Orrella dioscoreae: one gene and its partner. The protein of the gene in region 1 interacts with the protein of each later gene in a pairwise test. Links are inferred from orthologs where the notes say so. Each region holds a gene or a part of one and is shown in the gene's direction. Other genes may lie near its edges.

Evidence for each region. The genes of interacting proteins can lie anywhere in the genome.
Region 2: the proteins of recJ (region 1) and ODI_RS00985 interact in binary tests that used the Escherichia coli proteins (3 or more experiments, as listed by UniProt). The link is inferred for Orrella dioscoreae from one-to-one orthologs.

Annotation. Positions count from the first base shown.
Region 1 is NZ_LT907988.1:3,004,101-3,008,550, forward strand. The notes cover bases 457-3,455. They hold recJ (single-stranded-DNA-specific exonuclease RecJ), read left to right. Parts: upstream 457-1,102; coding sequence 1,103-2,809; downstream 2,810-3,455. Other genes in these bases: ODI_RS13975 (hypothetical protein), read left to right, coding at 457-1,121; ODI_RS13985 (TRAP transporter small permease), read left to right, coding at 2,987-3,455. Also shown: ODI_RS13970 (NAD(P)H-dependent flavin oxidoreductase), read left to right, coding at 1-142; more of ODI_RS13975, read left to right, coding at 195-456; more of ODI_RS13985, read left to right, coding at 3,456-3,514; ODI_RS13990 (TRAP transporter large permease), read left to right, coding at 3,511-4,450. UniProt on the Escherichia coli protein: Single-stranded-DNA-specific exonuclease.
Region 2 is NZ_LT907988.1:196,893-201,604, reverse strand. What follows is about bases 476-3,736. They hold ODI_RS00985 (DNA topoisomerase III), read left to right. Parts: upstream 476-830; coding sequence 831-3,536; downstream 3,537-3,736. Other genes in these bases: ODI_RS00980 (aspartate aminotransferase family protein), read left to right, coding at 3,684-3,736; ODI_RS00990 (LysR substrate-binding domain-containing protein), read left to right, coding at 476-788. In the rest of the region: more of ODI_RS00990, read left to right, coding at 1-475; more of ODI_RS00980, read left to right, coding at 3,737-4,712.

The DNA of each region.
Region 1 (4,450 bases):
GGGCAGCCAGGAGTTCGCACCGTTCTGGGCCGGGCAGGGCGCGCCCCTGGCCCGCGCCCTGCCCGCGGCCGAGCTGGTGGCGGCGCTGGTGCAGGAATGGCAGCTCGCCATGCTGAAGCGGGATTGGCAGGTGGCCGGCTGAGGACCCGGACAGACGAACAGGACCCTGCTGCCGGGCACACTACAATCCCGGCATGTCTCTCCTGATTCCCGGGGCCCTGCCCCCCGCGCCGGTCGCCGCCGCGCTGGCCGAGCGCCTGCCCGCGCTGGCGCCCGCGCTGCTGGCCTGGTTGCAAGCAGCCGCTGCCCACACCGACCCGCAAGACGTCCATGCGCTGGGCTGTACGCCCGCCGAGGCCTGGCAATTGCGGCGCGCGGGCTGCACGCCCGACGCCGGCCAGACGCTCGGCGCGGGGCTTGGCCCCTGGCTGGCCGCGCAGGCTGGCGCACCGGAAACCGGCACGACGCCTGTGTGGCTGGCCGATCTGACCCATCTTTCCGTCGGCACCGACCGCGCCACCCTGGCTGATCCGCTGCAACTGGATGTGCGCGCCGAGGAAGGCCTGGCCTTGTTCGACGCCGCCCTGCCCTGGCTGCGCGAAGACGGCTTCGACGCCGTGGCGCTGACGCCGGGCCGCTGGCGCATGACGCTGCCCGACGGGCTGTCGCCGCGCTCGGCCAGTCCGGCTGCCGTGGCGTCCCACGCGCTGCACGACTGGTGGCCGCAGGACGCCGCCAGCCGGCCCTGGCGCCGCCTGTTGAACAGCGTGCAAATGGCCTGGCACGAACACCCCGTCAATGACGCCCGCGCCGCCCGTGGCGCGCTGCCCCTGAACGGCCTGTGGCTGTATGGCGGCGCGCGCCCCTGGACACCGCAGGCCGATCAGGCGCAGGTGCTGGCGCAACTGGACGCGGCGCATCGCGCCGCTGACTGGGCGGCCTGGCTGGACGCCCTGCCCGCGCTGGACCGCGCGCTGCAAGCCGCTGGCGATGCCACCGAACTGACCCTGGCCGGCGCCGACCGGCTGGTCACCCTTACCCGCAATCCGCGCAGCCCGCTGCTGGCCTGGCTGCCCCGTCCCAAGAAGAACTGGAATACCTGGTGGTCTCTCCCCGTCTGACTGTCCGTCCCGCCGACCTCGACGCCTGCGCCAAGCTCGTGTCCTCCGGCGTCCATCCCCTGCTGGCCCGCCTGTGGGCCGCGCGCGGCCTGAACGACCCGGCGCACACGCGCCTGGACTGGCGCGGCATGCTGCCGCCCAAGGGCCTGACCCATGCCGAAGACGCGGCCAGCATCCTGGCCGACGCCATCCAGGATGGCCAACGCCTGCTGATCGTGGCCGACTACGACTGCGACGGCGCGACCGCCTGCGCGGTGGGCCTGCGCGGCCTGCGCGCCATGGGCGCCGTGGTCGACTACCTGGTCCCCAACCGCTTCGAGACCGGCTACGGCCTGTCGCCCGCGGTGGTCGAACTGGCCGTGCGCCACCCGGCAGGCAAGCCCGACATCATCGTCACGGTCGACAACGGCATCGCCAGCGTCGATGGCGTGAACGCCGCCGCCGAAGCCGACATCGGCGTGGTCGTCACCGATCACCACTTGCCGGGCGACGTGCTGCCCGACGCGCTGGCCATCGTGAACCCCAACCAACCCGGCTGCGGCTTCCCGTCCAAGAACCTGGCCGGCGTGGGCGTGATCTTCTACATGATGCTGGCGCTGCGCGCCGAGCTGCGCCGCCGCGGCGTCTATCCGCCCGACGGCGGCCCGCGCCTGGACGCGCTGGCCGACCTGGTAGCGCTGGGCACGGTGGCCGACGTCGTGAAGCTGGACGCCAACAACCGCCTGCTGGTCACGCAAGGCCTGGCGCGCATGCGCAGCGGCCGCATGCAGCCCGGCCTGCGCGCGCTGTTTGCCGTGGCGCAGCGCGAACCGCGCAACGCCAGCGCCTTCGACCTGGGCTTCGCGCTGGGTCCGCGCATCAACGCGGCGGGCCGCCTGGCCGACATGAGCCTGGGCATCGCCTGCCTGACCACCGATGACGAAGGCGAAGCGCTGAACATGGCGCGCGAGCTGGACACCATCAACCGCGAGCGCCGCAACATCGAAAGCGTGATGCGCGAGCAGGCCATGAACAGCATGGAGGCCGCAAGTTCATCGCCGGGCGCCACAGTCTGTGTCTTCGACGACACCTGGCACCAGGGCGTGGTGGGCCTGGTGGCCTCGCGCCTGAAGGAAAAATTCTGGCGTCCCACGCTGGCCTTCGCGCCAGCGGGCGACGACGAGATCCGCGGCTCGGGCCGGTCGATTCCCGACGTGCATCTGCGCGACGCGCTGGATCTCGTGTCCAAGCGCTATCCGGGCCTGATCCGCAAATTCGGCGGCCACGCCATGGCCGCGGGCCTGACCTTGGGCCGCCAGGACTTCGACGCCTTTGCGCCTGCCTTCGATGCCGCGGTGCGCGAGCTGACCGGCCGCAGCAGCTTCGAGCCGGTGCTGGAGACCGATGGCTCATTGGAGACCGGCTACGCCAACGTCGAGGTCGCCCACCTGCTGCAACAGCAGGTCTGGGGCGCGGGCTTTGCCGCGCCGGTCTTCCTGGACGAGTTCTTCGTGCGCGGCCAGCGGCTGGTGGGCGAAAAGCACCTGAAGCTGCAACTGGAGCGCGGCCACCAGCGCTTCGACGCCATCTGGTTTGGCCATGCCGACATGGTGCCGGAACAGGTGCAGGTGGCGTATCGGCTGGACCAGAACGAGTGGAACGGGCGGGTGTCGGTGCAGTTGGTGGTGGAGCACGCGCAGGGGGTGTAGCGCGCGTTGCCGCGCTGCAACATGCGGCGGGCAATGCGCTGGAACTTGCAGTCCACAGCCTGCATCCACGGGAAAACACGGGGTAACAGTTCGTCCGCTTCGCGCTAGCATCGATCGCAGCCCGGCGCGTCAAAAGACGCCGGCAACAGAAACGAGACAAGCGCAGCACCCTCCCCGATGTCCCAGCCCCCCGCCCCGCCGGAACCCAGCTACGACCTGGCCCCGCCTCCGCCCGACCCCACCGTCAAAGTCCCCCTCGCCATCGAAGACTGGCTGGCCGTCCTGGTCATGGCGGCACTCGCGCTCATCACCTTCGCCAACGTGCTGGTGCGCTACTTCAGCGACCAGTCCTTCGCCTGGACGGAGGAAATCTCCGTCTTCCTGATGATCGTGGTGACCATGGTGGGCGGCTGCTCCGCCTTCGTGCGCAACCACCATATCCGCATCGAGGCGCTGGCCGACGGCGGCTCCACCCAGCGCCAGCGCCGCCTGGCAGTGATCAGCCAGACCGTGGTGCTGGCGTTCTTCATCCTGCTGGCCGTGCTGTCGGCGCGGCTGGTCTGGGACGAGTACGTCTACGAGGAAACCAGTCCGGCCATCGGCGTACCCACCTGGTGGTACTCGATCTGGCTGCCGGCGCTCTCCATCGCCATCGCCCTGCGCACGCTGGGCTCGCTGCGGCGCCTGCTGGCGGCACGGCCATGATCGGCGCGCTGCTCTTCATCGTCTTCATCGGCCTCATGGTCATCGGCGTGCCGGTGGGCGTGGCGCTGGGCGTGGCTGGCACCCTGGCCATCGCCATCGCGAACGTCGATGTGCAATGGTTCGGCCTGCTGGCCGTGCCGCAGAATTTCTACGCCGGCATCGCGAAGTATCCGCTGCTCGCCATCCCGATGTTCGTGCTGGTCGGCTCCATCTTCGACCGCTCGGGCGTGGCGCGCCGGCTGGTGGATTTCGCCACCGCCATCGTGGGGCGCGGCCCCGGCATGCTGCCGCTCATTTCCGTTGCGGTCGCCATGTTCCTGGGCGGCATCTCGGGCTCGGGCCCGGCCTGCGCGGCGGCGGTGGGCGGCGTCATGATCGCGGCCATGCGGCGCGCGGGCTATCCGTCGCCCTTCTCGGCCAGCGTGGTGGCGGCGGGCGCGGCCACCGACATCCTGATCCCGCCGTCGGTCGCCTTCATCATCTATTCCGTGCTGGTGCCGCAAGCCTCCGTGCCGGCGCTGTTCGCCGCCGGTATGGTGCCCGGCATCCTGGCGGGCCTTGCGCTGATCATTCCCGCCGTGTGGCTGTCGCGCCGCCACGGCATGGGCGCGCTGGAACGCAATCTGCCGCGCCCCGCCTTCTGGCCCAGCCTGAAGGCGGCATCCTGGGGGCTGGCCGCGCCCGTGCTGATCCTGGGCGGCATGCGCATGGGCTGGTTCACGCCCACCGAAGCCGCCGTGGTCGCCGTGTTCTACGGCCTGTTCGTGGGCATGGTGGTCTATCGCAGCATCAAGCCGCGCGACCTCTTCGTCATCCTGCGCGAATCCGCCGAATTGTCGGCCGTGATCCTGATGGTGGTGGCGCTGGCCGGCGTGTTCGCCTGGTCGCTGTCCACCCTCAGCCTCATCGATCCCATCACCCACGCCATCGTGAACT
Region 2 (4,712 bases), 2.8 Mb from region 1 along the record:
CCGACCTGTTCGAGCGTGCCGGCAGGCGCGTGACGCTGACGCCCGAGGGGCTGCGCTATGCCCGCGAGATCGCCGGCGCCCTGGCGCGCATCCGCAGCGCCAGCATGGAGGTCTACGAGGCCCGGGCCCGCGCCGGCGCGCTGCAGCTGGCCGTCGTGCCCATCTTCGGCTCGAAGTGGCTGATGCCGCGCCTGGGGGCGTTCCACGCCCGGCACCCGGACGTGCTGGTCAACGTGCATTCACGCATCGGCGAGATCGACGCCGCGCTGTCCGGCATGGACGCCTATATTGCAATCGGGGATGGCCATTGGCCACAATGGGTCTCGCACCACCTGCTGGACGCCCCGGCCGTGGTCATCGCCAGCCCGGCGCTGCTGCGCAGGCTGCCCGTGGAAAAACCCGCCGACCTGATCCGGCACCCCTTGTTGCAGATCACCGGGCACGTCCCCGGCTGGCGCGAATGCCTGCTGGCCAACGGCCTGGACCCGCGGCAGGTCACCATGGGCTCGCGCTTCGAGTACACGGCCCACCTCATCCAGGCCGTGGTGGGCGGGATGGGCCTGGGGCTGGTCGCCAATATGTTTGTCCAGGAAGAACTTCGGGCGGGCAGCCTTGTCATTCCAGGCATCGCCGGCTTCACGCCGCCCGTGAAGCGCTATTACCTGCTTTACCCGCCCGATCGGGCCGAGCTGCCCACCCTGCAGACCTTCAAGACGTGGCTGCTGGAAGCGGCGGCGGATGCGTCGATCCGGCCCCTTGACTTGCAAGCCCCGAAACTCCGCACTTAATATCCGCGCTGACGCGGCGATCTCAGTCGCCACAGGAACCGCATGACTAAAACGCTGATTATTGCCGAGAAGCCCTCCGTCGCACTGGACATCTCCCGTGCCCTGGGCGGCTTCGCGCGCGAGGGAGACTACTTCGAGAGCGACCGCTACGTGCTGGCCTCCAGCATCGGGCACCTGCTCGGGCTGGTCGCGCCGAACGACCCGGTCAAGGGCAAGTGGAGCTTCACCCACCTGCCGGTCATCCCGCCCGAGTTCGAACTCGGGCCGGCGGACAAGCGCTCGGCCGAAAGGCTGAAGCTGCTGGTGCGGCTCATCAAGCGCAAGGATGTCGACAGCCTCATCAACGCCTGCGACGCGGGACGTGAAGGCGAACTGATCTTCCGCTATATCGCGCAATACGCCGGCACCAAGAAGCCCGTCCAGCGCCTATGGCTGCAGTCCATGACGCAGCAGGCCATCCGCGACGCCTTCCAGAACCTGCGTGACGACGAAGCCCTGCAACCGCTGGAAGCCGCCGCGCGCTCGCGCGCCGAGGCGGACTGGCTGGTGGGCATCAACGGCACGCGCGCCATGACCGCCTTCAACAGCAAGGACGGCGGCTTCTTCAAGACGCCGGTGGGCCGCGTGCAGACGCCCACGCTGGCCATCGTGGCCGAGCGCGAGGAACGCATCCGCCGCTTCGTGTCGCGCGACTACTGGGAAGTGCGCGCCAGCTTCGTGGCGGCGGGCGGCCTCTATGAAGGCCGCTGGTACGACCCCGACTTCAAGAAGGACGAACGCGATCCCGAGAAGCGCGATTCGCGCCTCTGGTCGCAGGCCGCCGCCCAGAGCGTGGTGGCCGCCTGTCGCGAACAGCCGGGCACCGTCACCGAGGAATCCAAGCCTTCGACGCAGATGTCGCCCGGGCTCTTCGACCTGACCTCGCTGCAGCGCGAGGCCAACGGGCGTTTCGGCTTCTCCGCCAAGACCACCCTGTCGCTGGCCCAGTCGTTGTACGAACGCCACAAGGCGCTGACCTATCCGCGTACCGACTCGCGCTACCTGCCCGAGGACTACCTCAGCACCGTGCAGGAAACCATGCAGGCGCTGGCCCAGGGTGAATCGTCCGCCGTCTCGGGCCTGCGCACGCATGCGGCCCGGGTAGTGCAGCAAGGCTGGGTCAAGCCCAACCGCCGCATCTTCGACAACAAGAAGGTCTCGGATCACTTTGCCATCATCCCGACGCTGCAGGTGCCGCGCGAGCTGAGCGAGGCCGAGGCCAAGCTCTATGACCTGGTGGTCAAGCGCTTCCTGGCCGTCTTCTTCCCGCCCGCCGAGTTCCGCGTCACCACGCGCGACACGCTGGTCAACGGCCATCACTTCAAGACCGAAGGCAAGGTGCTGGTGTCGCCGGGCTGGCTCGCCATCTATGGCCGCGAAGCCCAGGGCGACGATGCCAACCTGGTCCCGGTGGCCGAAGGCGAGACCGTGCGCACGGAGGACGTCGAGTCCGTGCCGCTGCAGACCAAGCCGCCAGCGCGCTATTCCGAAGCCACGCTGCTGTCCGCCATGGAAGGCGCGGGCAAGCTGGTGGAAGACGAAGAGCTGCGCGAGGCCATGTCCGAGCGCGGCCTGGGCACGCCTGCCACGCGCGCGGCCATCATCGAAGGCCTGCTGAACGAAGGCTACCTGCGCCGCGAAGGCCGCGAGCTGATCCCCTCGGCCAAGGCCCGCCAGCTGATGACGCTGCTGTCCGGCCTGGACGTGGCCGAACTCACCTCGCCCGAACTGACGGGCGAGTGGGAGCACAAGCTCAAGCAGATCGAACAGCGCCAGCTGGACCGTGCCGCGTTCATGCGCGAGATCGCGCAGATGACGCAGGTCATCGTGAAGCGCGCCAAGGAATACGACCGCGACACCGTGCCGGGCGACTACGCGACCCTGACCACGCCCTGCCCCAAGTGCGGCGGCGTGGTGAAGGAAAACTACCGCCGCTTCGCCTGCACGCAGTGCGACTTCTCCATCGGCAAGCACCCGGGCGGCCGCACCTTCGAACTGCCCGAGGTCGAGGAGCTGCTGGCCAAGCGCGAGATCGGTCCGCTGCAGGGCTTCATCAGCAAGATGGGCCGCCCCTTCGCCGCCATCCTGAAGCTGGACGGCGAGCAGAAACTCGCCTTCGACTTCGGCCAGAACGACGAAGAGAACAACGAGCCGGTCGACTTCTCGCAACTCACACCGCTGGGGCCCTGCCCCAAGTGCGGCAGCCGGGTGTTCGAGCACGGCATGAGCTTCATCTGCGAGAAATCCGTCGGCCCGCAACGCAACTGCGACTTCCGTTCCGGCAAGGTCATCCTGCAGCAGGAGATCTCGCAGGCACAGATGGAAAAGCTGCTGGGCCCGGACGGCAAGACCGACCTGCTCGACGGCTTCGTCTCCAGCCGCACCAACCGCAAGTTCAAGGCCTTCCTGACGCGCCAGAAGGACGGCAAGATCGGCTTCGAGTTCGAGCCGCGTCCGGAAAAGCCCGGCCGCAAGACGGCCACGAAGACCGCGGCCAAGACGGCGGCGGGCGAAGCGGCACCGGCCAAGAAGGCCCCCGCCAGGAAGGCCGCCGCGAAGAAAGCGCCGGCCAAGAAAGCGGCGGCGAAGAAGGCCACCAAGACCGCAAGCAAGACCGCCACCAAGACAGCGGCCAAGAAGGCGGTGAAGAAAGCCGCCGCCAAGACCGCCGGCGCCCCCGCGCCGGACACGCCGGCCTGGGACGACTGACCGCCAGGCTGACGCCGCGCACGGGACAGGACACCACGCGCCTGGCCCGCGCGCGGCGGTCAACTGGCTCTATGGCGCGTGCCCGCCCCCTGTCTATAGTGGCCGCTATCCCGGCAGGCCGCCGGCGCAATAACGGACAGAGGCACCATGAAGCAATTCGACGGCATCACGAACCAGCACGTGCGCGAGCTGGACAAGCGCCACGTCTTCCACTCCTGGTCGGCCCAGGCCAAGCTCGATCCGCTCGCCTTCGCCAGCGGCGCGGGCTGCCTGCTGTGGGACTACGAAGGCCGTGAATACCTGGACTTCAGCAGCCAGCTGATCAACACCAACGTGGGCCACCAGCATCCCAGGGTGGTGCGCGCCATCCAGGAGCAGGCCGCGCAGCTCTGCACCATCGCCCCGGCGGCCGCCAACCTGGCACGCGGCGAAGCGGCGCAGCGCATCCTGGCCCGCGCGCCGCGCGGCTTCGAGAAGGTCTTCTTCACCAACGGCGGCGCCGACGCCAACGAGAACGCCATCCGCATGGCCCGCCAGGTCACCGGCCGCGACAAGGTGCTGTCCGCCTACCGCTCGTACCACGGCAACACCGGCGCGGCCATCGTCGCCACCGGCGACCCGCGCCGCGTGCCGAACGAATACGCGCGCGGCCACGTGCATTTCTTCAATCCCTATCTGTACCGCAGCGAATTCCACGCACGCGACGAGGACGAGGAGTGCGAGCGCGCCCTGCGCCACCTGCGCCGGGTCATCGAATGCGAAGGCGGCGGGGCCATCGCCGCCATCCTGCTGGAGTCCGTGCCGGGCACGGCCGGCGTGCTGGTGCCGCCGCGCGACTACCTGAAGGGCGTGCGCGCGCTGGCCGACGAGTTCGGCGCGCTGCTGATCATGGACGAGGTCATGGTGGGTTTCGGGCGCACCGGCGCCTGGTTCGCGTTCGAGCATTTCGACGTGACGCCCGATCTCATCACCTTCGCCAAGGGCGTGAACTCGGGCTACGTGCCGGCGGGCGGCGTCATCGTGCCCGAGCGCATCTGCGCCTATTTCGCCGAGCGCGTCTTCCCCGGCGGCCTGACCTACTCGGGCCATCCGCTGGCCATGGCCGCCATCGTCGCCACGCTGGACGCCATGCAGGAAGAGGACATGGTCGGCAACGCGCAGCGCATCGGCCGGGAC